DNA from 3 places in the Cobetia sp. BL01 genome. Region 1 is predicted to be linked to each of the others. Evidence: predicted binding sites of a transcription regulator. Region 1 holds the regulator's gene; each other region holds the start of a gene.

The links. The regulator sigma-54, encoded in region 1, starts transcription at its own class of promoters, with help from an activator protein. The targets are predictions, from matches to a motif close to TGGCACNNNNNTTGCTNT.
Region 2: ACZYGA_RS11610 (amino acid ABC transporter substrate-binding protein) is a predicted target of sigma-54. The motif match lies at 4,275-4,292, and genes of this name have one in related genera.
Region 3: ACZYGA_RS09850 (ANTAR domain-containing response regulator) is a predicted target of sigma-54. The motif match lies at 7,622-7,639, and genes of this name have one in related genera.

Annotation. Positions count from the first base shown of each region.
Region 1 is NZ_JBVBEE010000002.1:486,382-496,358, reverse strand. It holds gene yjgA (ribosome biogenesis factor YjgA) at 1-359, opposite strand, end outside; gene pmbA (metalloprotease PmbA) at 436-1,806, shown strand; gene mgtE (magnesium transporter) at 1,914-3,269, opposite strand; gene ACZYGA_RS05855 (HPr family phosphocarrier protein) at 3,434-3,703, opposite strand; gene rapZ (RNase adapter RapZ) at 3,690-4,604, opposite strand; gene ACZYGA_RS05845 (PTS sugar transporter subunit IIA) at 4,701-5,171, opposite strand; gene hpf (ribosome hibernation-promoting factor, HPF/YfiA family) at 5,181-5,489, opposite strand; gene ACZYGA_RS05835 (RNA polymerase factor sigma-54) at 6,089-7,537, opposite strand; gene lptB (LPS export ABC transporter ATP-binding protein) at 7,892-8,632, opposite strand; gene lptA (lipopolysaccharide transport periplasmic protein LptA) at 8,635-9,213, opposite strand; gene lptC (LPS export ABC transporter periplasmic protein LptC) at 9,312-9,977, opposite strand, start outside.
Region 2 is NZ_JBVBEE010000005.1:216,615-226,591, reverse strand. It holds gene ACZYGA_RS11625 (amino acid ABC transporter ATP-binding protein) at 1-529, opposite strand, end outside; gene ACZYGA_RS11620 (amino acid ABC transporter permease) at 608-1,732, opposite strand; gene ACZYGA_RS11615 (amino acid ABC transporter permease) at 1,743-2,933, opposite strand; gene ACZYGA_RS11610 (amino acid ABC transporter substrate-binding protein) at 3,163-4,188, opposite strand; gene speE (polyamine aminopropyltransferase) at 4,602-5,465, opposite strand; gene ACZYGA_RS11600 (VanZ family protein) at 5,737-6,108, opposite strand; gene hemE (uroporphyrinogen decarboxylase) at 6,165-7,262, opposite strand; gene ribA (GTP cyclohydrolase II) at 7,602-8,237, shown strand; gene trhA (PAQR family membrane homeostasis protein TrhA) at 8,372-9,055, shown strand; gene ACZYGA_RS11580 (Fic family protein) at 9,210-9,977, opposite strand, start outside.
Region 3 is NZ_JBVBEE010000004.1:252,781-262,757, reverse strand. It holds gene ACZYGA_RS09880 (nitrilase-related carbon-nitrogen hydrolase) at 1-161, shown strand, start outside; gene hydA (dihydropyrimidinase) at 246-1,688, shown strand; gene ACZYGA_RS09870 (NAD(P)-dependent oxidoreductase) at 1,888-3,279, shown strand; gene preA (NAD-dependent dihydropyrimidine dehydrogenase subunit PreA) at 3,279-4,643, shown strand; gene ACZYGA_RS09860 (TetR/AcrR family transcriptional regulator) at 4,827-5,447, opposite strand; gene ACZYGA_RS09855 (CmpA/NrtA family ABC transporter substrate-binding protein) at 5,649-6,857, opposite strand; gene ACZYGA_RS09850 (ANTAR domain-containing response regulator) at 6,908-7,483, opposite strand; gene ACZYGA_RS09845 (NarK family nitrate/nitrite MFS transporter) at 8,093-9,451, shown strand; gene ACZYGA_RS09840 (hypothetical protein) at 9,622-9,789, opposite strand.

The DNA of each region.
Region 1 (9,977 bases):
ACGAAGGCTTCGTCGTCCTCGATCAGGCGATCGCGCCAGCGCTCCAGGCGCTGGAAGGAGGCATCCCGGCGGATGCTCTGCTGCTCCATGCTCTGGAAGACGGCGTTGATGGCCTCGAGGTCTTCCTTGCGCATCAGCTTGCCGACGTACTGCATGTGACGGCGCAGGCCTTCATGACTGCGAATGCGTCCGCACTCATCGATGGCGGCCAGCATGTCATCGGAGAGCGGGAACTTGGCGCGCTGACCGGCCGGCATGTCGATGATCTTCTTGCCGAGGGCCTGAAGCTCGATCATTTCACGCTTCATCTGGGATTTGCTGGGACGCTCGACGAGCTCCTCAGGTCTTTCTTTACGCATGCCAATTCCAACGAGTCGGGGAAATTTGCGGCAGTATAGCACTGCCAGCGCCCCGTCTCCTCAGAAGGAGAACAACATGAGCCAGGCCTTTGATGCCGTTGCTCAGCAACAACTGCTGGAGCGCCGCGTCAGCGAAGCGCTCGAGCTGGCCCGCAGTCTGGGAGCCGATGCCTGTGAGGTGGGCGCCAGCGTCGATCAGGGCGTCAGCATCTCGGTGCGTGACGGAGAAGTCGAAACCGTCGAGCTGTCGCGTGACCAGGGGATCGGCGTGACCGTGTATCTGGGCAATCGCAAGGGCAGCGCGACCTCTTCCGACGCCGGTAGCGACTCGATTCGTGCCGCGGTCGAGAAAGCGGTCTCCATCGCTCATTACACCGGCGAGGACAGCTTTGCCGGATTGGCGCCGGCCGAACTGATGGCCACCGATTTCCCGGACCTTCAGGCGCATCACCCCTGGGCGATCAGCGTCGATGATGCGACGGATCTGGCGCTGGCGTGTGAGCGTGCCGGACTGGAAGTGGAAGGCATCGCGCAATCCGAAGGTGCCAGCTTCTCCAGTGGGGAAGGTGTGCAGGTCTACGGCAACAGCCACGGTTTCCTGGCCAGTCAGTGCGGCAGCCGACACTCGATGTCCTGCATGTTGATCGCCAGGGATGAACAGGGCATGCAGCGTGACTATGACTACACCAGCGTGCGCAACCCGGCCGACCTGCGCTCCCCGGAGGATGTGGGGCGTGAGGCTGCGCGCCGCACGCTGGCACGCCTCAACGCGCGCAAGGTGGCGACGGGGCGCATGCCGGTCATGTTCGACCCGCAGATGTCGGCAGGCCTGGTAGGGCACTATCTGTCCGCCATCGCGGGTGGCTCGCTGTATCGTGAGTCCAGCTTCCTGTGCGACAGCCTGGGTCAGCCGCTGTTCCCTGACTGGTTCACCCTCGGCGAGAAGCCGCGTGAGGTGGGTGGCATGTCGAGTGCCGCCTTCGACAACGACGGTGTCGCCACGCGTGACAATGTCTACTTTGCCGACGGCAAGGTGCAGAGTTACATGCTGAGCGCCTACAGTGCTCGTCGTCTGGGCATGCAGACCACCGGCAACGCGGGCGGTGCGCGCAACGTGCGCATCACCGCGCCGCTGACCTCACGTGACGAGATGCTCAAGCAGATGGGCACCGGCGTGCTGGTGACCGAGCTGATGGGTCAGGGCGTCAACGGCGTGACCGGTGACTACTCGCGTGGCGCTTCGGGCTTCTGGGTCGAGAATGGCGAGATCCAGCACGCGGTCGAGGAGTTCACGATCGCCGGCAATCTGCGTGACATGGCCGCCAATCTGCTGGCGGTCGGTGATGATGTCGATACCCGGGGCAGCATCCACTCTGGCAGCTGGCTGATCGATGGCATGACCGTTGCCGGCATGTCCGAAGGTGAAGACGATGAGCTGGAAGGCTGATCGCTGACGCTTCTGTCTCTGCGCGAGAGTCCAGAAAACAACACGGCCGCTCCCTTGGGAGCGGCCGTGTTGTTTTCTGGAGCAGTCACTGGAATCCATCAGGCGTATTACAGATAGAGCCAGGTCGCCAGGCCCAGGAAGGCCATGAAGCCGATCACGTCGGTCACGGTGGTCAGGATCACGCTGCCGGAGAGGGCCGGGTCGATATTGAGCTTCTTGAGCAGTATCGGCAGCAATGTCCCGGTCACGGCCGCGATCAACAGATTGATCATGATGGCGGCACCGATGATGGCCCCCAGCTGGACATCACCGAACCAGACGATGGCGATCCCGGCGACCACCACCGCCCACAGCAGGCCATTGAGCCCCGCGACGATGATTTCGCGCTTGAGAAGCCAGCGCACGTTGCCACTCTTGACGTGTCCCAGTGCGATGCCGCGAATCAGTACCGTCAGTGCCTGTGAGCCGGCAATGCCGCCCATGCTGGCGACGATGGGCATCAGTACCGCCAGCGCGGTGATCTTCTGGATGGTGCCCTCGAACATCCCGATCACGGCGGACGCCATGAAGGCGGTCAGCAGGTTGATGCCAAGCCAGATGGCGCGACGCCAGGAGGTGCGCATCACCGGGGAGAAGGTATCTTCATCCTCGTCCATCCCCGCCATCGACATGACCTGGTGCTCGGCATCGCCGCGGATGACGTCGACCACGTCATCGATGGTGATGCGCCCGAGCAGATTGCCATCACCGCCGACGACAGGCGCCGAGATCAGGTCATGCTTCTCGAACAGCGAGGCGACCTCGCTCTCCGGCATCAATGCCGGAATCACCACGCTGTCGGTATCCATCACCTCGCGCACCGTGACACCGGGGTCAGAGACCAGCAGGCGGTTGATGGGCAGGGCGCCGATGAATTCATCGCGGCGCGAGACGACCAGCAGGGTGTCGGTGGAATCGGGAAGTCGCTCGTGACGGCGGATGTAACGCAACACGACATCCAGGGTGATGTCCGGACGGATGGTGATGGTGTCCGTATTCATCAAGCCGCCGGCAGTGTCCTCGGGATAGGACAGCACCGTCTCGACCCGCTGGCGTTCCTGCGCCTCCATGGAGTCGAGGACTTCGAGAATCACGGCATTCGGAAGCCGCTGGAGGATGTCGGCGACATCATCCGGTTCCAGATTCTCGGTGGCGGCCAGGACGTCCTCGGCATCCATGTCCTTGAGGAAGTCGCTCTGGATATCCTCGCCAAGGTATTGGAGCACATCGCCCTGAAGTTCGGCGTCGACCAGCTCCCAGAGCAGGTTGCGCTCCTTGGGGGGGGAGGATTCCAGCAAGTGGGCCACGTCCACCGGTGCCAGGCCGCGATTCAGCATGCGCCTTGCCTGATCCAGCTCGCCACTTTCCAGTGCCTGTGACAGGCGATCAAGTCTTGGCTTGAGTTTGCGTGACGTCTTGCTCATCTGTCGGCTTCCCCTGTCGACATGAAGGACAGCGTTGATTCTACCATTGGCGCAGGGGGGCGCGTCGACAAAAGAAAACACTGTTTCTTATCGATAGGGCAATCAGCGCGGAAAAAGTGGCAGAAAGCCGGCGGGCGGGGGATGTCAGACGGGGTGCGGCGGCGTCATTCTTCCTCTTCGAAGCGCGCCTCGAACAGGGACTCGATCGCAGACAGGGCCTCATCTGCCTGTTCGCCCTCGACATCGATGATCAGCGCCGTGCCACACGGGGCTGCCAGCATCAGCAGCGCCATGACGTTGGCCGCGTTGGCGCGTCGCTCACCGTGACTGACCATGACCGTGGCCTCGAAGGGCGCACAGCAGTTGACCAGCTTGGTGGCAGCGCGAGCATGCAGCCCGCGCTTGTTGGTCAGAACCAGTTCACGACTGGGCATCGTGTGACTCCTGACGGGTATCGCTGATCGCCAGGGCCGTATGGATCCCCAGTTCCCGGTGGCGTAGACGCACCTCAGGAAGCTGCTTGGCGAAATGTTCGGCCAGCTGCTCGCAGAGATAGACGCTGCGATGCTGGCCACCGGTACAGCCCACCGAAACGGTCAGGTAGCTGCGATTGCTGGCCTGATAGGCGGGCAGCCAGCGTTCCAGCCAGCCGGCGATGTCATCCTGCATTGCCTTGACGTCCGGGTAGCGCTGCAGGAATTCCGCCACGCTGTCATCACGACCGGTATCGCTGCGCAGATTGATGTCCCAGTAGGGGTTGGGCAGGCAGCGGGCATCGAACACCATGTCGGCATCGGTCGGCACGCCATGCTTGAAGCCGAAGGACTCGAAGGTGAGTGTCAGATGACGAGAGCTGTGCTGCGCGACCTGTTCGGTGATGCGCGAGCGCAGGTCATGCACGCTGAGGTTGGTCGAGTCGATGACAAGATCCGCCTTCTGACGAATCGGGGCCAGTGTCTGCTGCTCGATCTCGATGGCCTCGGCCAGCGTGCGGTCATTGTCGCGGGTCAGCGGATGACGGCGGCGGGTCGCGGAATAGCGTTCGAGCAGGACACGGGAGTCCGTGGTCAGGTAGACGACCTGCACATTCATGCCGCTCTGACGAACGCTGTCGAGCAGTTCAGGGAAGCGACTCAGGGCATCGGGGAGGTTGCGCGCGTCAATGGAGACCGCGATGCGCCGGCGGGTGGGGCTGTCCTTTTCCAGCTGCTCGACCAATGGTGCCAGCAGCATGCCGGGCAGATTGTCGATGGCATAGTAGCCAATGTCTTCCAGCGCCTGGAGGGCAATCGATTTGCCGGAACCGGAGCGACCACTGATGATCACGATCTTCATGGAGTGCTCTCCCAGGGCGAGGTCAGCATGAGGTGAAAGCGGAGGGTGCCTGAGGCCAGTCAGCGACAAGCCCGGAGCGAGTCCGGGCTTGCAGGTTCAGCGCGCCGGCAATTCGGCGATGGCCGAGGTCAGGGCATCGAACAATGCTCGCTGGCTGTCTGCCTGGCGCAATGCTGCCCGGTTGGTGGGCGAGTTGAGCAGTTCCGCCACCTGGCCGAGCAGAGTGAGATGGGTGTCATCTGCCTCCTCGGGGACCAGCAGCACGAACAGCAGATCGATGGGTTCGCCATCGATGGCGTCAAAGTCGATGGGGTCACCGAGCTTCATGAACGCCGCGATGGGGGTCTTGCAGTGTGGACTGCGTGCATGTGGCACGGCCACGCCGTGGCCGATACCCGTCGAACCCAGTCTCTCGCGCCCGATCAGGCGCGAGAAGACTTCCTGGCTGTCCAGGCTGGGAATGTTCTGAGCAATGAAGGTGCTGAAGAATTCCAGCACCCGCTTCTTGCTCCCCCCGGGGACGCCGTAGAGCGTGCGCTCGGGGGGAAGAATCTGATCAAGTGTCATGGCAGAAGGTCAACGGGTCCCGGTGCCCTGAGAGCGAGCCTGGGACTTTTCCTTGTGTTTGACCAGCTGGCGGTCCAGCTTGTCGGCGAGCGCGTCGATGGCAGCGTACATGTTGGGGTCTTCTGCCAGGGCATGGAGGTCGGCGCCAGCGGCGTGCAGGGTGCAGGCAGCCTGTTGGCGTTCCTTCTCGATCGACAGTGTCACCTGAACATTGGTGATGTTGTCGTAATGCCGTTCGAGGCGAGCGAGCTTCTCGTTGACATAATCGCGGAGAGGATCGGTGAGTTCCACATGATGCCCGGTGATATTCACTTGCATGGACACGCTCCTTTATCCAGCGGGTTGCCTTTGAATTGTAACCCTTTTTGACTGCGAGCAAACCCTGATTGAACGCGCGGCCACTTTCTGACTCCGGCCATGGTCTCGTGGCGATCATCTGCTGGCGAGAGCGGCGGTGCCGGTGTACCGAGCGTCTACCCCGACAATGCCCAAGCTTTGAACAAAGATCAACGCTGCGCTGCATCGTGGCGCAAGGCTTGTCTTCAACCCAGCGAGGGATATCAGCAGGTTCTTCATGAGCATCGCCTCGCATCACGGACGGAATGGGGCTCGAGAAACCGGCCGTTTGTGGCCAATGTCAGCATTTACGTCGACGTTCGTGTGGCAGGAGTCGGTGGCGACCCCTGGCTATCTGTCCGTGGGATGTGAGGGAAAAAGAAAGCACTCTGGAGAAAAGTGGCTGGAAAAATAGGCAATTGGGGGCGTGAAGTCACTCACGCAGTCGCAAGGACAGGCATTGCCAACCGGTATTCAGACGACCGATTGGCAGATGATGCCAGGATGGCAGGTGCAAGGGGGCGAGCTTCAGCGCTCCGACGTGTGGAGCCCGCTGGCCTGCGGGTATCCGTTGTCGAGACTCACGCCAAGCGCTTGCGCTCGCTGGAGGAGGGGATGCCCATGGCCTCGCGATACTTGGCGACCGTCCGGCGCGCTACCTCGATGCCATCACTGGCCAGCAGATCCACCAGGCGTGAGTCGGACAATGGCTTGCGCGCCGGTTCTTCCGAGATCAGCTTGCGAATGCGCGCGCGGATCGCGGTGCTGGAATGCGCGTCACCGTTGCCGCTGCCACCCACCTGACTCGAGAAGAAGAACTTGAGTTCGAACACGCCTCTCGGGGTGTGGATATATTTCTGGGTGGTCACCCGCGAGATGGTGGATTCGTGCATCTCGACCACTTCCGCGATGTTGGCGAGGATCAGCGGCTTCATGCCTTCTTCCCCCTGCTCGAGGAAGTCGATCTGGCGCGCCATGATCTCGCGGCCCACCTTGAGCAGGGTGTCATTGCGTGAGGACAGGCTCTTCATCAGCCAGCGGGCTTCCTGAAGGTTGTCCTTGAGGAAGGTGTTGTCCGCGGACTTGTCGGCCCGCTTGATGAGGGCGGCATATTCCGGCTGGATACGCAGCTTGGGCAGCGCTTCCGGGTTGAGCTCGACCTGCCAGCCGTGACGCGTATGACGGACCAGCAGGTCCGGGATGACGTAATCACTGGCAGGCTCACCCCAGGCGGACGCCGGGCGCGGGTCGAGCGCCCGTACCAGACGAATGACGTGATCCAGTTCATCATCATCCAGGCTCAGGCGACGCTTGAGCAGCTTGCGATCGTCATTGCCCAGTGCCTCGAGGAATTGCCGCACCAGACGGCGGGCCTGGGCCAGCAGCGGCAGATCGTCCGGCAGCAGGGCCAGCTGCAGCAGCAGGCATTCCCGCAGGTCTCGAGCGAACACACCGGTGGGATCGAACTGCTGAAGGCGCAGCAGGACCTGCTCGAGTTCCGACGCCTTGAGGCCGGGCAGTCCCTGACCTCGCAGACCATCGACCAGTTCGTCCAGGCTCATGCTCAGGTAGCCGGCCCCATCCACCGCATCGATCAGACTCTCCGCCATCTGGCGTTCACGCGCATCGAGGTCCGTCATCGCCAGCTGCCAGCGCAGATGGTCCTGCAGGCTTTCGACACTGGTGTTGCGATCGAAGTCCGGCCCGTCCTCGCTCGAGCTTCCGCTGCCGGAACTGGTCAGACTGCCTGCGTGATCCTGGTAGAGGTCCGACCAGTCACTGTCGAGAGGGTATTCTTCAGGAATCTCGCTGTTGGTCTCGGAGGTGGAGATCTCGCTCTTGTCCTGTGTCTCCGCGACATCCAGCGACTCGTATTCCTCGTCAAGCTCCAGCATGGGGTTTGACTCAAGCGCCTGCTGTATCTCCTGACGCAGGTCCAGCGTCGACAACTGCAGCAGCTGGATCGCTTGCTGAAGTTGCGGGGTCATTGTCAGGGAAGTGCCGAGTCGAAGCTGCAAGGTGGGTTTCATGGGGTCTGTCATTCACGGCAAAGGAACGTGCATCTACGCTATACCGTGGGTCGGGGCACTGACAAGGGGCAGTCGAGAATATTCAAGCAACTTGCATGCCATGTTGCCACCAAGGTGGTATGGACGTCATGCATTCGAGTGAGGTGTGGCAGAGCAGGAGGGTTCACGGGGAGATCACGCAAGCGCATGTCGAGGCGCTTGCGTGAGGGGGCGGGGAACGAGGCCCCGACAGTGAAGCAGGAAGTGGCGGGTGCTGGAGGGTGCTGGTGAGAGCAGAAGAGGTCGGACGGCTCTCGTCAGGCTGACGGCTCTTACCAGGCTGACGGCTCTTACCAGGCTGACGGCACTCTCGGGCTAGAGCTTGAACTCATGGCCCAGGTAGACATCACGCACTTGCTGGTTGGCGAGGATGGTGTCGGCGTCGCCATGCGCGATGATCTGGCCATCGCCCACGATGTAGGCGGTATCGCAGATGTCGAGTGTCTCGCGCACGTTGTGATCGGTGATGAGCACCCCGATGCCGCGGTCACGCAGCTGGCGCACGATGCTCTTGATCTCGCCCACCGAGATGGGGTCCACGCCAGCAAACGGCTCATCGAGCAGCACGAAGTCCGGCTCGGTGGCCAGTGCGCGAGCGATCTCCACGCGGCGGCGCTCCCCGCCGGAAAGGCTCATGCCGGCACTGTCACGAATATGCGTGATGCTGAACTCGTTGAGCAGCTCCTCCAGGCGTGCCTTGCGTCCGTTGCGATCCAGGTCCTTGCGCGTCTCGAGGATCGCCATGATGTTGTCGGATACCGAGAGCTTGCGGAAGATCGAGGCTTCCTGGGGCAGATAGCCGATGCCGGCGCGAGCCCGCTGATGCATGGCGGCGCCGGACAGGTCGTGGTCATCGATGGTCACGCTACCGGCATCCGAGCGCACGAGGCCGACGATCATGTAGAACGAGGTCGTCTTGCCGGCCCCGTTGGGGCCCAGCAGGCCTACGATGTCACCCTGGCGGATTTCCAGCGAGATGTCCTTGACGACCTTGCGACCCTTGTAGGCCTTGGCCAGATGACGAGCGCTGAGGGTACGTGGGCTGGCAGCAGTCATGCTCATTGGTCCTTGCTGGCATTGGCGCCACGTGGCGTCAGGGTCATGTGGACGCGTGACCCCTCGGAGGATGAGGCATCGGTGCCATTGCTGGCATTGACCTGGCGCTTGTCCAGGAAGTATTCCACGTAGCCGCCTTCGAAGGTGTCGTCGCCTTTCTCCAGACGGGCATCGCCGACCAGTTCCACCCGGCGCTCCAGCGCGTGGTAGCGAATGGTATTCGCCCAGCCCTTGACCAGTCGCTCGTCGGTATCGGGTTTCTGCTCCATGTAGGCGCGCTGGCCGGTGGCCTTGACGAGGGAGATCTCGCCGCTGTCGGCGCGACTGATGTCCACGCGCGCGGCATCCAGCTTCATGCTGCCCTGGCGCATTTCCACGCGACCGGTATAGGTGGCCGTGCCGGCCTTGTCATCCAGTGACAGTGAGTCGGCGGCAATGTTGATCGGCTGGTTGGCATCGCTGTCCAGCGCTAGTGCGGTCGGGGAAAGCGTCGTCATGCCAAGTGCCAGGCCAAGGGCCATGACACCGGGTCTGAGTGTCTGGCGCCAGACCGTCAAGGGCGTGAGAGTCGTTGAAGTCATGGAGTGCTCCTTGGCAGAACTGGTAAGGCTTCACGATCACTCAGGCCATCGTGAAGCGGAAATCGGGGAGAGAGGATTCGGCGCATGCAGGGGCGCGCTCACTGATCCTGGGCCGGTGCGGCATCGAAGGTGCTGGAGACGCGGCCATCATCGTCACGGGTGGTGTCATTGCCGGTGTCGAGAGTCTCGGCTTCCCGGGCGGCATCGCTCTTGCCCTTGCCGGGTTGCAGGGTACTGCGGACGCGGCCTTCCAGCTGGGCGGAATCCTGAGAGAGGTCAGCGCTGAATCGGTCACTCTCGACGCGTTGACCATTCTGGGTGATCACCACCGGCACGTCACTCCAGGCACGGTTCTGCTCACGACTGTAATGCAGCACGTCGGTGTCCAGTGTCCAGGCATCCGAAGGCTGGCGCAGTCTGGCATTGCCCTCGAGGGTGAAGGTGTCGCCGCCGGCGCTCAACACGCCACTGTCACCCGTGGCGTACCAGCGACGGTCTTCGCTGTCGTTGGTACGGATCTTCGGTGCCTGCGCACGCGTCACGTCATCGCCTGGCGTGTGTTCGATGTGCGGGGAGGTCATCGACTGGATCGACACTCCCCGCGCATCGAAGCGCGTCATGTCAGCCCCCTCGAGATAGTAATCCGGCTCATCACTGCTGGCGTCGACATCCACTGTCGACTCCAGACTGTTGCGCTGCTCGATCAGGGCCATGACGCCGCCGACCAGCAGGAGCAGCAGCATCAGCCACAGGCGCGGAGAGGG
Region 2 (9,977 bases), on a different contig from region 1:
CCAGCACTTCCTTGATCATCTCCGGGTCCAGCGCCGACGTCGGCTCATCGAACAGCATCACCTCCGGGCTCAGACACAGCGAGCGTGCGATCGCGACACGCTGCTGCTGGCCACCGGACAGCTGCCCCGGGAACTTGTGAGCCTGATCGGCGATGCGCACCCGCTCCAGGTACTTCATGGCTTCGGCTTCCGCCTCGCGGCGTGGCCGCTTCTGTACCCAGATCGGCGCCAGACAGCAGTTCTCCAGCACCGTCAGATGCGGGAACAGATTGAAGTGCTGGAAGACCATGCCGACGTTGCGACGGATCGCCTCGATCTGCTTGATGTCCTGGGTCAGCGGCATGCCGTTGACCACGATATCGCCTTCCTGATGCTCCTCGAGATGGTTGATGCAGCGGATCATCGTCGACTTGCCGGACCCTGAAGGCCCGCAGATGACGATACGTTCGCCCTTGCGCACGCTCAGATTGATGTCGCGCAGCACGTGGAAGTCGCCGTACCACTTGTTGAGGCCCTTGAGTTCGATCATCGGGCGCTCATCGGCACCGGTGTTGCCCTGCGAGACAGATGTTGTCGTTGTCATGATGAAGATTCCTTGGCGCCGTGATCAGCGCTTCTTGTGACCGGTATGCAGCAGGCGCTCGAGATACTGGCTGTAGCGCGACATGCTGAAGCAGAAGACCCAGAAGACCAGTGCCACGAAGGCATAGCCCTCGATGGAGTAGCCCAGCCATTTGGGGTCGGCGAGACCGGCCTGCACGATGGCGAGCAGATCGAAGAGCCCGATGATCAGCACCAGCGAGGTGTCCTTGAACAGGGCGATGAAGGTGTTGACGATGCCGGGGATCATCATCTTGAGCGCCTGGGGCAGCACGATCAGCCCCATGTTGCGCCAGTAGCCCAGCCCCAGCGCCATGCCGGCCTCGGTCTGCCCTTTCGGGATCGCCTGCAGGCCACCACGCACCACCTCCGCCATGTAGGCACTCTGGAACAGGGTGATGCCGATCAGCGCACGCACCAGCTTGTCCAGATTGACCTCACCGGGCACGAACAGCGGCAACATCACCGAGGCCATGAACAGCACGGTGATCAACGGTACCCCGCGCCAGAACTCGATGAACACGACGCAGATGCTCTTCACGATCGGCATCTCGGAACGCCGTCCCAGCGCCAGCAGGATCCCCAGCGGCAATGCCGCCACGATGCCCACCACCGCCAGCACCAGTGTCAGCATCAGGCCGCCCCACTCGTGGGTGCCGACGACCTCGAGCCCGAAGCTGCCACCATGCAGCAGGAAGTAGGCGATGAAGGGGAAGACCGCCAGCGTGACGATGGCGACCCAGCCCTTTGCCGGCAGTTTCGGAATCGCCAGCCAGGCGATCAGCGCGGCAAAGATGGCGAACACGATATCGACCCGCCAGGTCTCCTCACTCGGATAGAAGCCATAGATGAACTGATCGAGGCGCGCACTGATGAAGACCCAGCAGGCCCCCTCACCCGTGCAATCAGCACGCGATGTGCCACTCCAGTCGGCATCGATCAGCGCCCATTGCAGGCTGGGCACCACCAGCAGGTAGACCAGATACAGCGCGAACAGCGTGAACAGCGTATTGATCGGTCCGGCGAACAGATTGGCTCGCAGCCAGGCCACCGCACCGATGCTGTCGCTTGGCGCCGGGCGGGAATCGATCATCTTCTCGGTAACCCGTGACAGGGTCTTTTCAATCGACATGGGCAGACCCTCAGCGCTCGACCAACGCCATGCGGGCGTTGAACCAGTTCATGAACATGGAGACCAGCAGACTGATGGTCAGATACACCAGCATCGTCATGGCGATCACCTCGATGGCCTGACCCGTCTGGTTGAGCGTGGTACCCGCGAAGACCGAGACCAGATCGGGATAGCCGATGGCCGTGGCCAGCGACGAGTTCTTGATCAGGTTCAGGTACTGGCTGGTCAGCGGCGGGATGATGACGCGCAGTGCCTGTGGCACCACCACGAGGCGCAGCGTCATGCCACCGGTCAGCGACAGCGCCCGTGAGGCTTCCGTCTGGCCGTGCGGTACCGCTTCGATGCCGGAACGCACGATCTCGGCAATGAACGCCGCGGTGTAGACCGACAGCGCGACCCACAGGGCGAGGAACTCGGGAACGACCGTAATGCCGCCACGGAAGTTGAAGCCCTTGAGTTCCGGCAGCTCCCAGCTCAGCGGCATGCCCATCGCGAAGTAGGCCAGCAGCGGCGCCACGATGATCAGACCGAGCGAGATCCAGCCCGCCGGCAAGCGCTGACCGGTACGGGCCTGACGCTGGCGGTTCCAGTAGCTGAAGATGCCGCTGGCGACGACGGCCAGCACGAACACGGCAATCACCACCGAGAAGCCGCTGGAGGTGATCGGTGCCGGCACGAACAGACCGCGCACGTTGAGGAAGAAGGCCTCGCCCAGCGACAGCGAACCTCGCGGACTCGGCAGAGTGCGAAGAACGGCGAAGTACCAGAAGAAGATCTGCAGCAGCAGGGGAATGTTGCGGAAGACTTCGATGTAGACCGCCGCCAGCCGCGAGATCAGCCAGTTGGGGGAGAGACGGGCGATCCCCATGATGAAGCCGATCACGGTGGCCGCGATGACGCCCAGTGCGGATACCAGCAGAGTGTTGAGCAGACCGACGATGAAGGTATCGCCATAGGTGGACTGCTCGGAATAGTCGATCAGACTTTGCAGAATGCCAAAGCCTGCGGTGTTGTCCAGGAAGGCAAAGCCGGTGGTGATGCCACGGCTTTCGAGGTTGGTCAGGGTATTGCTGACGATGATCGCCAACACGCCGAACACGCCTGCCAGCATCAGAAGTTGGAAGATCAGTGCTCGCTTGGCCGGGTCACGCCAGAATGGCGGCTTGACCGTGGCCGGCGGGCGAGAAGCAGGTTGTGTCATACAGGCAATCTCCGCCGGAAAGCTATGCGACTTCCGTCTGCCGCCCTATCGAACGGCAGATCAGTTATCTCTCGGCACTCGAGGAAAGGATCACGGGGAACAGACCAAGCCCCTCACGACGCTGGCCAGGGGAAATGACCGTATGGCCACTTCTCCCTGGCCAGCGTCCTTGCTCAGCCTGCGTCACGGTTCACCCGGCTCGCGCTGGACCTCCAGGCGAGCCGAGGCATCAGCGAACGGGCGGTGCGTACTGGACGCCGCCGTCGGTCCACAGCGCGTTCAGACCACGCTCGATCCCCAGAGCGGAGCCGGTGCCGACATTGCGCTCGAACATCTGCCCGTAGTTGCCCACCTGCTTGATGACCTGATAGGCCCAGTCAGCCGGCAGCCCCATGGCTTCGCCGTAGTTGCCATCGGCACCGACCAGACGCGCGACATTGGGATTGGTATCCGACTTCTTGGCTTCGATGTTGTCGGAGGTCAGGCCCATCTCTTCGGCGTTGATCTGAGCGAACAGGGTCCATTTGACGATGTTGAACCACTGGTCATCGCCCTGACGGACGACGGGGCCCAGCGGCTCCTTGGAGATGACTTCCGGCAGTACCATGGCGGAGGCCGGATCGGAGAGCTTGATGCGCAGGGCGTAGAGCTGGGACTGGTCGGAGGTCAGGACGTCACAGCGGCCCGCTTCGAAGCCCTTGACGGTCTGGTCGGAGGTGTCGAAGACGACCGGCTCGAAGGACATCTCGTTGAGGCGGAAGTAATCCGCCAGGTTCAGCTCGGTGGTGGTACCGGACTGGATACAGACCGCCGCGCCATCCAGCTCCTTGGCACTGGAGACCCCCAGGTCCTTGCTGACCATGAAGCCCTGGCCGTCGTAATAGTTCACGCCGGCGAAGTTGAGGCCCAGAGACGTGTCACGCGTGGCGGTCCAGGTGGTGTTGCGCGACAGGACATCGATTTCACCGGACTGCAGCGCGGTGAAGCGTTCCTTGGCCGTCAGCGGGACGTAGCGCACCTTGCTGGCATCACCCAGCACAGCCGCCGCGACACCACGGCAGACATCGACATCCAGGCCCTGCCAGTTGCCGGCGTCATCCGGCGCCGAGAAGCCCGGCAGACCGGTGCTGACACCACACTGGACAAAGCCCTTTTCCTTGACGCTGTCCAGAGTCGCGGCACTGGCACCACTGGCTACCGAGGCAGCCAGGAGGGCGGCGCTAGCGATCAGCAGTGGCTTCTTGTTGTTATGCATCTTGAATCCCTCGCGTATGTCTGGAATCCGCTCGGAAACACCCCGAGACGGTGATGGTGCAATGCTGTGCATGGCACCCCTCGACAATAGCAAGCTCCGTTCCAATTTCCGCCTATCGTGTGATCCGCTGCGTTCAACGCTGAAAAAACAGCCGAACGGCAGTGAAAACGGCCAAACCTCCCGATGCCGACCGTCGATCATATGGCGAGACAAGCGTGCAGATAGTGGCGTCTGACGCCTCGTTCGCTTCATATCGGTGCAAAATAAAAACGGCCGTTTCATGACGAAACGGCCGTTCTTGAACTTTCCTGCGCTCCGGTCTGGGGAGTTGCGACCAATGTCGCAGCCCCCCTGACTCAACGCTACCGCGCACTGAAACGCATTCTTCACGCCCCGATGCGCTTCTGGATGACTCAGTCTTCCAGCAGACGCTGCATGAAGGGAGGCAGTACCAGGGCGGCACGATGGCCTTCCACGGTATAGAAATCGCGCGCGAAGCTGGCCGCAGCCGCGTCTTCCTCACGGAAGGACTTCACGTCACATCCCTTGCCCGCCAGGGTGCAGCTCCACCAGCCGGACGGGTATACCGGCTGCGGGAACGGCAGGGTCGCGACGCTGTCGAAGCCCGCTTCGCCCATGTCGTTGCGCAGGTCCTTGATGATGGAGTCGGTGTGATACAGCGGCGACTCGCTCTGCTGCACCATCACCCCCCCCTGCTTGAGGATACGGTGGCAGCGCTTGAGGAAGTCGGTCTTGAACAGACCTTCCGCCGGACCGACCGGATCCGTGGAATCGACGATCAGCACGTCGATGCTCTCGTCCGGGCAGTTGTCGACCCACTTGACGCCATCCTCGAACAGCAGCTCGGCACGCGGGTCATCATTGGACTCGACCAGTGCCGGGAAGAACTGCTCGGAAGCCCGCGTGACCGCCGGATCGATGTCGATCTGGGTGACCTTCTCCACGCCCGGGTGCTTGAGCACCTCACGCAGGGTGCCACAGTCGCCCCCCCCGATGATGACGACACGCTTGGGGGCCGCGTGGGTGAACAGCGCCGGATGCGACATCATCTCGTGATAGAGGAAGTTGTCGCGGTCGGTCAGCATCACGCAGCCGTCCAGCACCATCAGATTGCCGTAGGTCTCGGTGGCATAGACCTCAAGGTGCTGATAAGGCGTCTGCTCGTCATGCAGCTTGTGGCTGACCTTGAGTGAGAAGGCGCTGCCGTGGCGGTCGAAGATTTCGGTGAACCAGGAGCCATCGAGATGTTCGGTCATGAGAACCCTCACAAGGGATATCGGAGTCGGATATCAAGGTATGAATAAGAGGACGGGACATCAGACCCTCAAGGCCTGAATCATCGACGCACGCGTCATCGGGCGATGCAGTCCTGATCAATCAACAGGACTCAGGCGCAGCACCATAGCCAAAGACACGCGGAGTGGAAAGAGCTTGTGCACGATCTCGAGGCACTGGGGTTGATGCGCGATGACCAATGACTCACCCGCCAGGCCTCTTCTGGCGGGTAGAGGCCTGGCACACGGCCCGTCACAGGCGGCTCAGGCGCACCATCAGACGTCCGCCCAGATGGCAGCCAAGCCCGGCAAGAATGCCGAGGAAATCCGCCAGCGCATCCAGCACTTCTGCCCCGCGATAGGGAATCACCAGCTGCAGCCCCTCGATGCCAACGCCCAGCAGCAGCAAGGCGGGCAGGATGACAAGACTGCTCAACCCGGCCAGCCGCGTGGTCAGTGCCAGCAAGGCGAAGGCGGAGAAATGCTGCAGCTTGTCCCAGGGGAAGGTCTGCTCCGGGTGAGGCTCACCCGGCGAGAGCGTGCCGAACAGGATCAGCAGCAGGCAGAACAGTGCCACGCACGCCCAGCCTCGCCTCGGCGCGAGGCGTTGCTCCAGCGGCGTCATGCGTGATACCCCGCCATGAAAGACACGGCGGGGCTGTCAGCCATCAGTGACATGGTTCAATCGCGCGCCAGCGGCGTGGCGTTGGCGGTGTCATCCTGATGATAGGCGGGGCTCAGCTCATGCAGAGCGTCCATCAGAGCATTGACGTTGCCCGGGTCAGTGAACTGGCTGATGCCATGCCCCAGGTTGAAGATGTGGCCAGGCCCCTGACCGTAGCTATCGAGAATGCGGCCGACTTCGGCACGAATCGCGGCGGGAGTGCCGAACAGCGCATTCGGGTCCAGATTGCCCTGCAAGGCCACGCGATGGCCGACGCGCGCGCGCGCATCCGACATCTCGGTGGTCCAGTCCAGGCCGACACCGTCACAACCGCTGGCGGCGATGTGCTCGAGCCACTGGCCGCCATTCTTTGTGAACAGGATCACCGGCACGCGATTGCCTTCGCTGTCAGGCTTGAGGCCAGCGACGATCTGCTCCATGTAACGCAGCGAGAACTCGAGATAGGCCGGTGTGGACAGGGTGCCGCCCCAGGTATCGAAGATCTGCACTGCCTGGGCACCCGCCGCGATCTGGGCGTTCAGGTAATCGGTGACGGCCTGAGCGAGGGTGTCGAGCAACTGATGCATGGCTTCGGGGCTGGAATACATCAGGCCTTTCACATGGCGGAAGTCCTTGCTGGAACCGCCCTCGACCATATAGGTCGCCAGTGTCCAGGGACTGCCGGAGAACCCGATCAGCGGTACGCGACCGTTCAGCTCGCGGCGGATGGTCGAGACAGCACGCATGACGTAATCGAGATCACGCTCGACGTTCGGAACGCTCAGCGCCTCGATTTCCGCGGCGGTGCGCACCGTCTTGCGGAATTTCGGACCTTCACCTGTCTCGAAGTAAAGCCCGAGGCCCATGGCATCCGGGATGGTCAGGATGTCGGAGAACAGAATGGCGGCATCGAGCGGGAAACGCTCCAGCGGCTGCAGCGTCACCTCGCAGGCACGCGCGGTGTCCATGCACAGGTCCATGAAGCCACCGGCCTGACCGCGGATTTCACGGTATTCCGGCAGATAACGGCCCGCCTGGCGCATCATCCAGACAGGGGTACGGTCAACCGGCTGACGGGCCAGCGCGCGCAGGAAGCGATCATTCTTCAGGGTCATCGGAATCACACATCAGCTCGGGAATGTCCCGGCATTCTACCAGAGCCTGAGCAAAATCCCGCCCATCGCGACGATGCAACAAATGCATTGGCTTTCCCCTCGCTTTCCGCCCAGACACCCGCCCGGCCTCTCCTCCTGAAGTGCTTCTACGGATTGTGGTGGTGTCGGCAACAACGCTTTTCCATCGCAGGCGATGAGTCGCACGCTTCAGACTGGTAAACTCGCCTGATGATTGCATGCTGGCCGCCAATGACGTGAATCACTCATCGAGACATTGCCGAGACCCTGCATGCCCGTGCTTTTTCAGCCCGGCGATTGTTCGGGCGTTCGAGGTGAACAGTGACCATTCGATTCATCGCCGCCTCGCGGCTGCCAACCCCCTGGGCGACCTTCACCATGCACGGTTTCGAGGACGAAACCACCGGCAAGGACCACATCGCTCTGACCCTGGGCGACATCGATGACGGTGCCCCGGTGCTGGGCCGTGTGCATTCCGAGTGCCTGACCGGCGACGCCCTCTTCTCCATGCGCTGTGACTGCGGCTATCAGCTGCAGGAAGCGCTCAAGCGCATTGCCGCCGAAGGACGTGGCGTGCTGCTCTACCTGCGTCAGGAAGGGCGCGGCATCGGCTTGCTCAACAAGATTCGCGCCTATGAGCTGCAGGATGGCGGTGCCGATACCGTCGAAGCCAATGAGCGCCTGGGCTTCGGCGCTGACATGCGCCGCTACGATATCTGCGTCCCGATGCTGGAGCATCTCGGGGTCAGCACCCTCAAGCTGATGACCAACAACCCGCGCAAGGTCGATGCGCTCACCCGCGATGGCGTCACCATCAGCGAGCGTCAGCCGATCACCACCGGTCTGAACCCGCACAACGAGCAATACCTCTCGACCAAGGCCGGCAAGCTTGGCCACATGATGGCACTCGATGACTTCACCCACGCCAGCGACGTGGATATCGAGCGCAGCGAGTAGAGATCGAGATGCGGGAGGGGGCACTGATGTGCTCCCGCCCATCGAGAGCCCATGAAGGCGGCGAAAGAGCGTGACATGACGGCGTCATCCTATAGAGAGTAGGCTTGAGAGGAATCCGCGCCGGAGACATCACCATGCGCAAGCCCTCACCCTCACCGACATCGTCACGTCCCGCTCTCTATACCCGGTTTGAAGAATGGCTACATAGTGCCAGCCACGGTCTCGGCGCTGTCATGGGACTCATCGGCACCGTGGTGCTGATCGTGATGGCCTGTCTGGCGGCAGAGGCCGATCCCTGGAAGATCATCAGCATCAGCCTCTATGGCACCACCCTGGTCGCGCTCTACGCTGCCTCGACGCTCTATCATGGCATCCGCCACCCACGCCTCAAGTCCGCTTTCCAGTTGATGGACCACTGCGCCATCTATCTGCTCATCGCTGGCACCTATACCCCCTTTCTGCTGGTCAATCTGCGGGGTCCGACAGGCTGGACACTGTTTGCCATCATCTGGTCCCTCGCGCTGGGCGGCATCTTTCTCAAGCTGCGCTGGCCAGCGCGTTTCAGTGCGGTACGCGTCACCGTCTATCTATTGATGGGCTGGCTGATCGTGTTCGCGTCACCCCTGCTGGTCGAGCAGCTCTCCGAGACGGGGCTCATTCTGCTGGTGGCCGGAGGCATCACCTATACCCTGGGCGTCATCTTCTTCCTGATGACACGCCTGCGCTATCACCACGCCATCTGGCATCTGTTCGTGCTCGGCGGCAGCACCTGCCACTTCTTCGCGATCTACACAGGTGTGCTGCCGTATGAGGTCTGACACGAGGCCGGCTCTCTTGAGCACACTGGCTTGAGAGCACTGACTTGAGAGCACTGGCAAGCCAGATGAAAAAAAGCGGGAAGGGTCATGACGACCCTTCCCGCTTTTTTTCGCGATATTTCCGCTTTCAAGGCGCGCTTTCAAGGCGCGCTTTTCAGGACTCGTTTCTCACGGCGCTGTCTTCCTGCGGCGCGAAGACCGGCAGCCGATAGCGCGTGCCGCGCCCGACACCATAGCTTTCCAGCACCTGCTTGGCGGTCAGATCGGCGAGATCTCGCGCTGCCGTCGGGTCTGAGGTCTCGACAAGCGCGCGATACTCCGCACGCCCGATACCCTCGTCGTCATCACGCTCCAGCAGGGTCAGCACCAGTTCGCGCTGACGGGAATTCAGTGGCGTTCTGGCATGTTCCATCCACAGGCGCTCGGCACGCTGCACTCTCAGGTAGTGGGATGCCGTCCGTCGTCCGCCATCGCGCAGCTGTCTCAGCCACCACGCGACCCAGGCATTCATGTCACCCGGCAGCACCTCATCGGCCGCATCGCCATTCAAGGCCCGGTTGAGCTCAGGCGGAAGCGCTTGTCCACTCGGCGAGGTGCCCGGCGTACCAAGACAATGCTGTTCGAGCTCACGCAGCTCCTCCTGACGCTCCGCCACCACCGTGAACAATGTCTGGCGACGCCAGCAGAGCTGCTCCAACGCCTCTGCTTCCCAGTGTTTCGCCACCTGCCCCGTCCACTCTCCCTGCTGCTGCAATGCCACCAGCGTATCGACGCGCGTCAACCAGCGAGTCAGCAGCAAGCGTCCGATCAACCCGTTGCCCAGCGCCAATGGTGAGAGCGCCTGCCAGTGGGCATGCAGCCTGAGGGCGTTGATCACTCCGGGATTGCCAGCCTCCGGCTCCTCCTCTTCCAGACGCTGCCA
Region 3 (9,977 bases), on a different contig from region 1:
TGAATCCACGCGGCCAGATCGAAGCCCAGGCCAGTGCCACCGAGGACGAGCTGTTGATCCACGACCTCGACATGTCGATGGTGCGCGAGGTGCGCAACAACTGGCAGTTCTTCCGCGACCGCCGTCCGGACGCCTATACCCGCCTCACCGATGGCGAGTGACGGACTGACGACCCGCACGACAACAACAAGACGACCTGACACTCAATGCCGGACAAGGCCGCGCGATGCGGCCGGGAGAGACTCATGGCAATCCTGATCAAGGGCGGCAGCATCCAGACCCACGAAGAGCGCTACACCGCCGATGTGCTGTGTGACGGCGAGACCATCACCGCCATCGGCACCGACCTCGAGGTACCGGACGACTGCGAGGTGATCGACGCCAGCGGCTGTCTGGTGATGCCCGGCGGCATCGACCCGCACACCCACATGCAGCTGCCCTTCATGGGCACCGTGGCCAGCGAGGATTTCCAGAGCGGCACCGCCGCGGCGCTGGCCGGCGGTACCACCATGATCATCGATTTCGTGATTCCCTCCCCCCAGCAACCGCTGATGGAGGCCTATCACACCTGGCGCGAGTGGGCCGAGAAGTCGTGCTGCGACTACAGCTTCCACGTCGCCGTCACCTGGTGGGACGAGAGCGTCAGCCAGGACATGCAGACGCTGGTCGCCGATTACGGGGTCAACAGCTTCAAGCACTTCATGGCCTACAAGAACGCCATCATGGCGCCGGACGACACCCTCGTCTCGAGCTTCGCGCGCTGTCTGGAGCTGGGCGCGATTCCCACCGTGCATGCCGAGAACGGCGAGCTGGTCTACCACCTGCAGCAGAAGCTGCTGGCCGACGGCATTACCGGGCCCGAGGCACATCCGCTGTCGCGTCCGCCGCAGGTCGAGGGCGAGGCCGCCAGCCGCGCCATCCGCATCGCCGGCACTCTGGGCACGCCGGTGTATCTGGTGCACGTCTCCACCGCCGATGCGCTGGAGGAAATCCGCTACGCCCGCGAGCACGGCCAGCCGGTCTACGGCGAGGTGCTGGCAGGCCATCTGCTGATCGATGAAGCGGTCTATCAGAACAAGAGCTGGGAATTCGCGGCAGGCCACGTGATGAGCCCGCCGTTCCGCTCGCTGGAGCACCGCCAGGCACTGTGGGGCGGCATCCAATCCGGTGACCTCCAGACCACCGCCACCGATCACTGCTGCTTCTGCGCCGAGCAGAAGGAGATGGGCAAGGACGACTTCTCGAAGATTCCCAACGGCACCGCCGGGGTCGAGGATCGCATGGCGATGCTGTGGCACGAGGGCGTCAACACCGGGCGCTTCTCCGCCGAGGACTTCGTCGGCCTGACCTCCACCAACGCCGCCAAGATCTTCAATCTGTACCCGCGCAAGGGCGCGATCCGGGTCGGCAGCGACGCCGACATCGTGGTCTGGGACCCCAACGCCGAACGCACCATCTCGGCGAAGACTCACCACCAGAACATCGACTTCAACATCTTCGAAGGCCGCACCGTCAAGGGTATCCCGCGTCACACCATCAGCCGCGGCGACTGGGCATGGCGCGATGGCGAGCTGCATGCCAAGCGCGGTCACGGCCAATACGTCGAACGCCCGCCCTACCCCAGTGTCTTCGACCAGCTCAAGGCCCGCGCCGAGAGCAATGTCGTCACCGCCGTGGATCGCAGCTGACGGCCGACGAACGACTCGAACAAGACAAGACCGGCACGACTGAACGACACGACTGACCGACGGCCTGGCAGCGCACCTGACGCGCTGCCGGTCCCGAAGCGCTGCCAATCAAGGCGTTGCCAACCAAGCCGCGCAACCTGACTCGCCTGCAAGACCAACAACAACGACCCCGCGCCTGAGCGCGGGCAGGAGCCACACCGTGACGACATCCTCCACTCCTTCCCACTGGGCCCCGTCCGGGCTCGCGGAAGAGGCGCTGAGTGCGCGCTTCACTGATCTGCATCCGGCGCTCACCAAGCGTCAGGCCTTCATCGAGAGTTCGCGTTGCCTGTATTGCTATGACGCGCCCTGCATCAAGGCCTGCCCGACCAGCATCGATATTCCGACCTTCATCCGCCGTATCCACGATGACAATCTCGACGGCGCCGCCAGCGAGATTCTCGATGCCAATATCCTCGGTGGCAGCTGCGCCCGCGTCTGCCCCACCGAGATCCTCTGTGAGCAGTCCTGCGTGCGCAATCAGGGCGATGAGTGCCAGCCGGTGCTGATCGGTCTGCTGCAGCGCCATGCACTGGACAACGCCCAGTTCGAGGCTCACCCGTTCACGCGGGCAGCCAGCACCGGCCGGCGCATCGCCGTGGTCGGTGCCGGGCCTGCCGGGCTTTCCTGCGCCCATCGTCTGGCGCGTTTCGGCCACGACGTGGTGATCTTCGAGGCCGAGGAGAAAGCCGGTGGCCTGAATGAATACGGCATCGCTCGCTACAAGCTGACCGATGACTTCGCCGCCCGCGAAGTCGAATTCCTGCTCGAGATCGGCGGCATCGAGATCCGCCATGGCCAGCGCCTCGGCGACAACCTGGCGCTGGCCGCACTGACACGCGAGTTCGACAGCGTCTTCCTGGGCCTCGGCCTTGGCACCAGCCATGCCCTCGGCCTGACCGGCGAGGATGCCAGCGGCCTGATGGCGGCCACCGACTTCATCAAGGTGCTGCGTCAGAGCGGCGAACTGAACGCGCTGGCAGTGCCGAGGCACGCGGTGGTGATCGGCGCCGGCAACACCGCCATCGACATCGCCGTGCAGGCCAAACGCTTGGGCGCGCAGACGGTGGACCTGGTCTATCGGCGTGGCGAGGAGCAGATGTCCGCCACCCATCACGAGCAGGAAATCGCGCGTGCCAATGGCGTGATGATCCACACCTGGGCGCGCCCGCTGGCCATCGATGTGGCAAGCGACAGTGAGGGTAGTGATGCCGCCGCGCTCAATGCGATGCAGTTCGCGCGCACACGGGTCGAGGATGGCCGACTCGTCGATACCGGCGAGACCTTCACGCTGGCCTGCGATGGGGTCTTCACCGCCATCGGCCAGGGCTTCGATGACGCGAGCCTGAGCGATGCGCATGCCGCGGGGCTGGCCCGCGAGGGGGCGAAGATAGAGGTGGACGAGATGCTGCGCACCAGTCTGCCGGGCGTCTATGCCGGCGGTGACTGCATCGCCCGCGGACAGGATCTCACCGTTCAAGCCGTCGCCCACGGCAAGCTGGCCGCCGAGGCCATCCATCACGATCTGATGCTCAAGGTGGAGGCCGCCTGATGACCATTCATACCCCGCTCAATGATGACAACGCGCGTCCGGCAGGCTCTGGTTCAAGTTCTGCAGCGGCTGACGATCACGTCGCCAGCTACAAGGCCGATCTGTCGGTCAACTTCGCCGGCATCCGTGCCCCCAACCCCTTCTGGCTGGCCAGCGCCCCGCCCACCGACAAGGCCTACAACGTGGTACGCGCCTTCGAGGCCGGCTGGGGTGGCGTGGTCTGGAAGACGCTGGGGGAAGACCCGGCGGCAGTGAACGTCTCCTCGCGCTATTCGGCGCACTATGGCCCGAATGGCGAGGTCAGCGGCTTCAACAACATCGAGCTGATCACCGACCGCTCGCTGGAGATCAACCTGCGCGAGATCACCCAGGTCAAGAAGGACTGGCCGGACCGCGCGCTGATCGTCTCGCTGATGGTGCCGTGCGAGGAAGAGGCCTGGAAGACCATCCTGCCGCAGGTCGAGGCTACCGGCTGTGACGGCATCGAGCTCAACTTCGGCTGTCCCCACGGCATGCCGGAACGCGGCATGGGCGCGGCGGTGGGCCAGGTGCCGGAGTATGTCGAGCAGGTCACGCGCTGGTGCAAGACCTACAGCTCGCTGCCGGTGATCGTCAAGCTGACCCCCAACATCACCGACGTGCGCGAACCGGCCAAGGCGGCCTGGCGTGGCGGCGCAGATGCCGTCTCGCTGATCAACACCATCAACTCCATCACCCATCTGGACCTCGACCGCATGGTCGCGCATCCCATCGTCGGTGACCGCAGCACCCACGGCGGCTATTGCGGCAGCGCCGTGAAGCCCATCGCGCTGAACATGGTGGCCGAGATCGCGCGCACGCCGGAAACCGCCAACCTGCCGATCTCGGGTATCGGCGGCATCTCCAACTGGGAAGATGCCGCGGAATTCATCGCCCTCGGCGCGGGCAGCGTGCAGGTGTGCACCGCGGCGATGCTGCACGGCTTCCGTATCGTCGAGGAGATGAAGGACGGCCTGGGGCGCTGGATGGACAGCAAGGGCTATCAGCGGATCGACGAGTTCTCCCGCGCGGCGGTGCCCAACACCACCGACTGGAAGCAGCTGGACATGAACTACCAGGTGATCGCGCGGATCGACCAGGACAAGTGCATCGGCTGCGGACGCTGCTACATCGCCTGCGAGGACACCTCGCACCAGGCCATCCTGCATCTGGCCAGGGACAACGGCACCGCCCGCTATGAGGTGAAGGACGCCGACTGCGTGGGCTGCAACCTGTGCGAGATCACCTGCCCGGTCGAGGACTGCATCACCATGGAAGTGCAGGACACCGGCAAGCCGTACATGAACTGGATGGAGGACCCTCGCAACCCGCATCGCGCGGCGTGACCCTGACGTTGCGGACAAGATCTGGATGATCCGCACAGATTCCAGCGCATGACGCCACGTTCAGTGGCGTGAAAACAGAAAGGGGCTGCCAGCAATGGCAGCCCCTTTTCAATGGTCTCATGATCCATCAATGATGATCATTGTTAGCCTTAGGGTAATATGATAATGACATCACCTGATGACTCAGGCGGACAAGCCAACGCCCTTCAGCAGTACCCGCGTGACGTTCTGCACCGCCTGCTCGAATTCGCGATCACTCAGCGCCTTGCCCTGATTGAGTACCGCGATCTGGTGGTCGAAGTCGGCGTAGTGCTGGGTGCTGGCCCAGATCATGTACAGGTAGGCGGAAGCATCGACGTTGTCAATGCGCCCCTCACTGATCCACTGGCGCAGGCGTGACTTCTTCATCTCGGCCCACTCGTCGAGCCACACCGTCAGCTCCTCGCCCAGCACCGGCGCGCCCTGCATGATCTCGCTGGCCCATACCTTGGAGCCATACGGACGCTGGCGCGAGTGCATCATCTTGGCGCGAATATAGGTGGAGAGCACCAGCTGCGGGTCGTCATAGGCTTCGAAGCACAGCGCATCTTCCTTCCACAGCGCCAGCAGACCATCGAGGACCGCGCGATACAGCGCTTCCTTGGTGCTGAAGTAGTAATGCAGATTGGATTTGGGCAGCTCTACCTCGGCGGCAATATCGACCATGCTGGCGCCGACATAGCCCTTGAGAGCGAAGATCTTTTCGGCGGCGAGCAGGATGCGGCCGACATTATCCTTGCGAATCTGAGACTTGCGAGTGGTCATGCGATCCCCTGACGCGGTGCTGGCAGTGGGATGAGAATATCATAACCGCACTGCCAACATGCCTGAGCCGACAGGTTTCGCGCTCGCGGGCGTCTTTTCTCTACCCCCTCACCCCTCACCCCTCACCCCTCGCCTCTTGACTCGCTTCCCACTGCTCACCCCTCGGCTTGTCGCCTCACGCTTCCGCGCGCGCCAGCGGTGTCATTCGAAGACCGCCCCATCGATGAAGCCATCCGCCGGCATCGGCACCTGCCCTGCCTCGCCGCTCAGCCACCAGGGTGCCGGATGCGTGCCTTCGCTGCGCTCATCCGCCACCGGCACCACCATGCCCAGCTTGCGGGCTGCGCTGCGGTAGAGGTCCGGGCGTACGCAGCGTGCCAGGGTCGCTTCGAGGTCATTGTCGCTGACTCCCTCGAGATGCCCCCAGCGCTGCATCTGGGCGGCATACCAGCGGGTCTGCGAGCGCCACGGGAAGTTGGCCGCGTAGCGATGGAAGATGGTCCAGCCGGGATTTTCCCGCTGGAACGCCTCCACCGACTGCTCGACATCCACGTCGCGCAGTCCACGCGCCACCACCGAAAGCGGCACTTCCTGCATGCCTTCATCATGCAGCCACTGCGCGGCCTGCTCACGGTTGCCCGGGCGGTCCAGCCAGGCACAGGCCTTGAGCAGCGCGCGAATCAGCGCCTGATGCGCCAGCGGGTGCTGCTCCGCCCAGTCCTCGCGCACGCCCAGCACCTTTTCCTGTCCGAAGCGCCAGATATCATGACTGCCCGCCACCACCTGCCCCATGCCCTGCACGGCGGCCAGACTGTTCCAGGGCTCTCCGACACAGAAGCCGTCCAGCGCGCCACTTGCCAGCTGGGCGGCCATCAACGGCGGGGCCACCGCACGCATCTCGATGTCGCGATTCGGGTCGATCCCGCCGGCCGCCAGCCAGTAACGCAGCAGATAGCGGTGCGAGGAGAAGGGATGCACGCTGGCAAGCTTGAGCGCCGCCTCCCCACGCTCGCGGCGCGCCTGCACGTGCGCCGCCAGCGCCCGAGACACCGCCAGCGGAGAGCCCAGGTCATGCCCCTCCTCGGCCAGCGCCGCCATCAGGGCCCGCGACAGGGTGATGGAGTTGCCGCCCAGATTGAGCGTCATCGCGCTGATCACCGGTGTGGCGCGGCCATCCAGCCCCAGGGTCGAGGTCAGCGGCATCAGCGCCAGCATCTGCGCGCCCTGCAACACGCCGGTCTGCAGGTCATCGCGCAGTGCCGCCCACGACGGCTGCCACTTGAGCGTCACGGCCAGCCCCTCCTCACGGAAGAACCCCTGACGCTCCGCCACCACCAGAGGTGCCGCGTCATTGAGCGGCATCAACCCCAGCGTCAACTGATGGCCATTGAGAAGAGAATCACTGAGCATCACATCCACCTTTTGAACGATCGAAAGAGAAGGACATCACGAGACTCGGCTCAGTGCCGACGCGACGCCTTGAGCAGCTCATCGGCCAGCTCGTGCAATGCCAGACGCCGATTCATCGCGGTCTTGCGCAGATATTGGTAGGCCGCATCCTCCCCCAGTCCGCGACTCTCCATCACCAGCGCCTTGGCGCGATCCACGCTGCGCCGCTGTATCAGAGTGGTCTGGGTGCGATTGAGTTCGCCCTTGAGGGCACGGTGAGCCTCGAAGCTGGTGATGGCCACCTCGACCATGCTGCGCACCATCGCCGGCATGACGTGATCCACCACGTAGGCGGACACGCCGGCGCCAGCCGCCTGGCGCACCAGGTCCGGCGCGTCCTCACTGGCCAGCATGATCATCGGCTTGGGATAGTGACGCCCCAGCTGGCCGAGGTGCTCGAGGGTGTCACGGCTGGGCAGGTCGGCGTCGATGATCACGGCATCCGGCTGATGGTGCTGCACCAGCGCATGCAGGTCCTCGTGTTCATCGACCCGCAGCGCCACCTCGAAGCCGGCGCTCAACAGCGCCTGCTCCAGAGCGGCGGAACGCTCGCTGCGCACATCGACGATCAACACGGTCACGGGCATATCAGGCTTCCTTGGCAGTGTGTCAGGCGGTGGTGCCGGGGTGTCAGGCGACGCCTCGAGCGATCAGGCACCGACGTCCGAGATCAAGGACGACGGCGTCTTCGCAAGCGGGAGTCAGGATGGCGTCACGCCTCTGACACTGCAGGATTCATGCCACAAACTGGTGCAGCGCTGGCCTGAAAGGCCTTCCGCAGTGCGCAAGGGCGCGCCCGACTGCACAGCAATGATGCATGGCGTGATCTGGCGATCTCTCGCCCGCCACGTGCGCCAGACTGGATCATCTTCACCCCACCGCGCACCGCCACTGGGCATCGCCCTGCTTACTCCCCACTGCTGTCTTGCCCGACATGATGATTCCAAGCCCTTGATATGACGGGGGTTGGACGCACAACACCCCTGCAAGTGGCGCGCTACTTGCTTTGAGTCAGGCAATGGCAGACAAGCGTGCCATGCATCATCCATGACGTGGACCAGGCTCCCGGGAGTACGAGTGCGTCGAACCAGGCCCCTCAATGACGAGGCGCCCCGCTGTCGTTCACAGCTGTTCGACCACCCGTCGTGCGCCGAGACCCTGGCGTCCGGCACCGACGCTGTACCAGGAGCCCACTCATGGATATTCGCAACAAGGCCAGCCGTATCCGGCTGTTCAGCTTCAATACCCCGCAGATGCGCGCCTTCCACATGTCGTGGTTCGCCTTCCACGTCTGCTTCTTCGGCTGGTTCGGCATCGCGCCCTTGATGGCCGTGGTGCGCGATGACCTCGGCCTGACCAAGACCCAGATCGGCAACACCATCATCGCCTCCGTCGCCATCACGGTGATCGTGCGACTTGCCATCGGCGTGCTGTGTGATCGCATCGGGCCACGCAAGGCCTACACCTGGCTGCTGTGCCTCGGCTCTCTGCCGGTGATGTGCATCGGCTTCGCCGACAGCTTCGAATCCTTCTTCCTCGCCCGTCTGGCCATCGGTGCCATCGGCGCGTCCTTCGTCATCACTCAGTACCATACCTCCGTGATGTTCGGCCCCAACGTGGTCGGCACCGCCAATGCCACCACCGCCGGCTGGGGCAACCTGGGCGGCGGCACCACCCAGATGCTGATGCCGCTGGTGATGGCCGGCCTTCTGATGCTGGGCGTCGAGCAGACCCTGGGCTGGCGTCTGGCGATGGTCGTGCCGGGCATCGTGCTGTTCCTCACCGGGATCGCCTACTACTTCTTCACCCAGGATGCCCCGGACGGCAACTTCAGCGAGCTGCGTGAGCGTGGTGAGCTGCCCAAGGCCGAGAAGGAATACAGCATGCGCGCCACTTTCGGCGCGGCGGCACGCGATATCCGTGTCTGGGCCCTGTTCCTCGTCTACGGCGCCTGCTTCGGGGTCGAGCTGACCATCAACAACGTCGCCGCCATCTACTTCTTCGATCACTTCGACCTCGATCTCGCCACCGCCGGCCTCATCGCGGGCCTGTTCGGCCTGATGAACCTGTTCGCGCGCACCCTGGGCGGCGTCTTCTCCGACCTGTTCGCCCGTCAGTCCGGCCTCAAGGGTCGCGTGCGCTGGCTGTTCATCGCGCTGCTGTGTGAAGGCGTGGCGCTGGTCGGCTTCGCCCAGATGGAAACCCTCGCGGTGGCCATCGGCATCATGCTGGTGTTCAGCCTGTTCGTGCAGATGGCGGAAGGCGCCACCTTCGGGATCGTGCCCTTCGTCAATCGCAAGGCACTGGGCGCGGTGGCCGGTATCGTCGGCGCGGGTGGCAACGCGGGGGCTGTCGCCGCGGGTTTCCTGTTCCGCAGTGAAGAACTGACCTACCAGGAAGGCCTGATGTATCTGGGCATGGGCGTGATCGTGATCTCGCTGTTCGCCCTGCTGGTGCGCTTCAGCGCCGCCACCGAGGCCGAGGAAGGCCGCGCCTATGAAGCCGCCGTCGCGGAACGCAAGCAGCAGAGCGACCAGCAGCCCGTGTCTGTCTGAGCCTGTCTCTTCCTGAGACTTTCTCAAACCTCTGACACATGCAGCCCTGATATACGGAGCCCTGATACACGGAGCCCTGACATGCAAAGGCCCCGCCTCTTGAGAGGCGGGGCCTTTGTGCATTCACACCTTGCGGTTCGCCGTGCTCGTGAGCGAGTCACGGCCAGCCATCAGCTGTCGGTAGCGTTCTCGACGCTGTCACCGGCGTCTTCCACGGCATTGTCCATCTTCTCGCCAGCCTTCTCCATCGGGCCCTCGTCCTCGCAACCGGCGAGTGACAGGCCACCGAGACCCAGCATGGCAATCATCAGCGAACTACCCAGAGTCTTGAGCTTCATGATGTCTCTCCTTGAATCATCGGTCGGGATAACGCCCCGGCCTGCACACCAGTACAGACAACAGCGCGGGGATACACAGGACATGGAGCGGGTGTCGCGCGGTTTCAAGGGTGGCGCAACGCCGAGTTGCAAGGGGATGACCGAGTGAAGAGGCACACCACAGGGCAAGCCCCTTCGAGGAGCCCGGC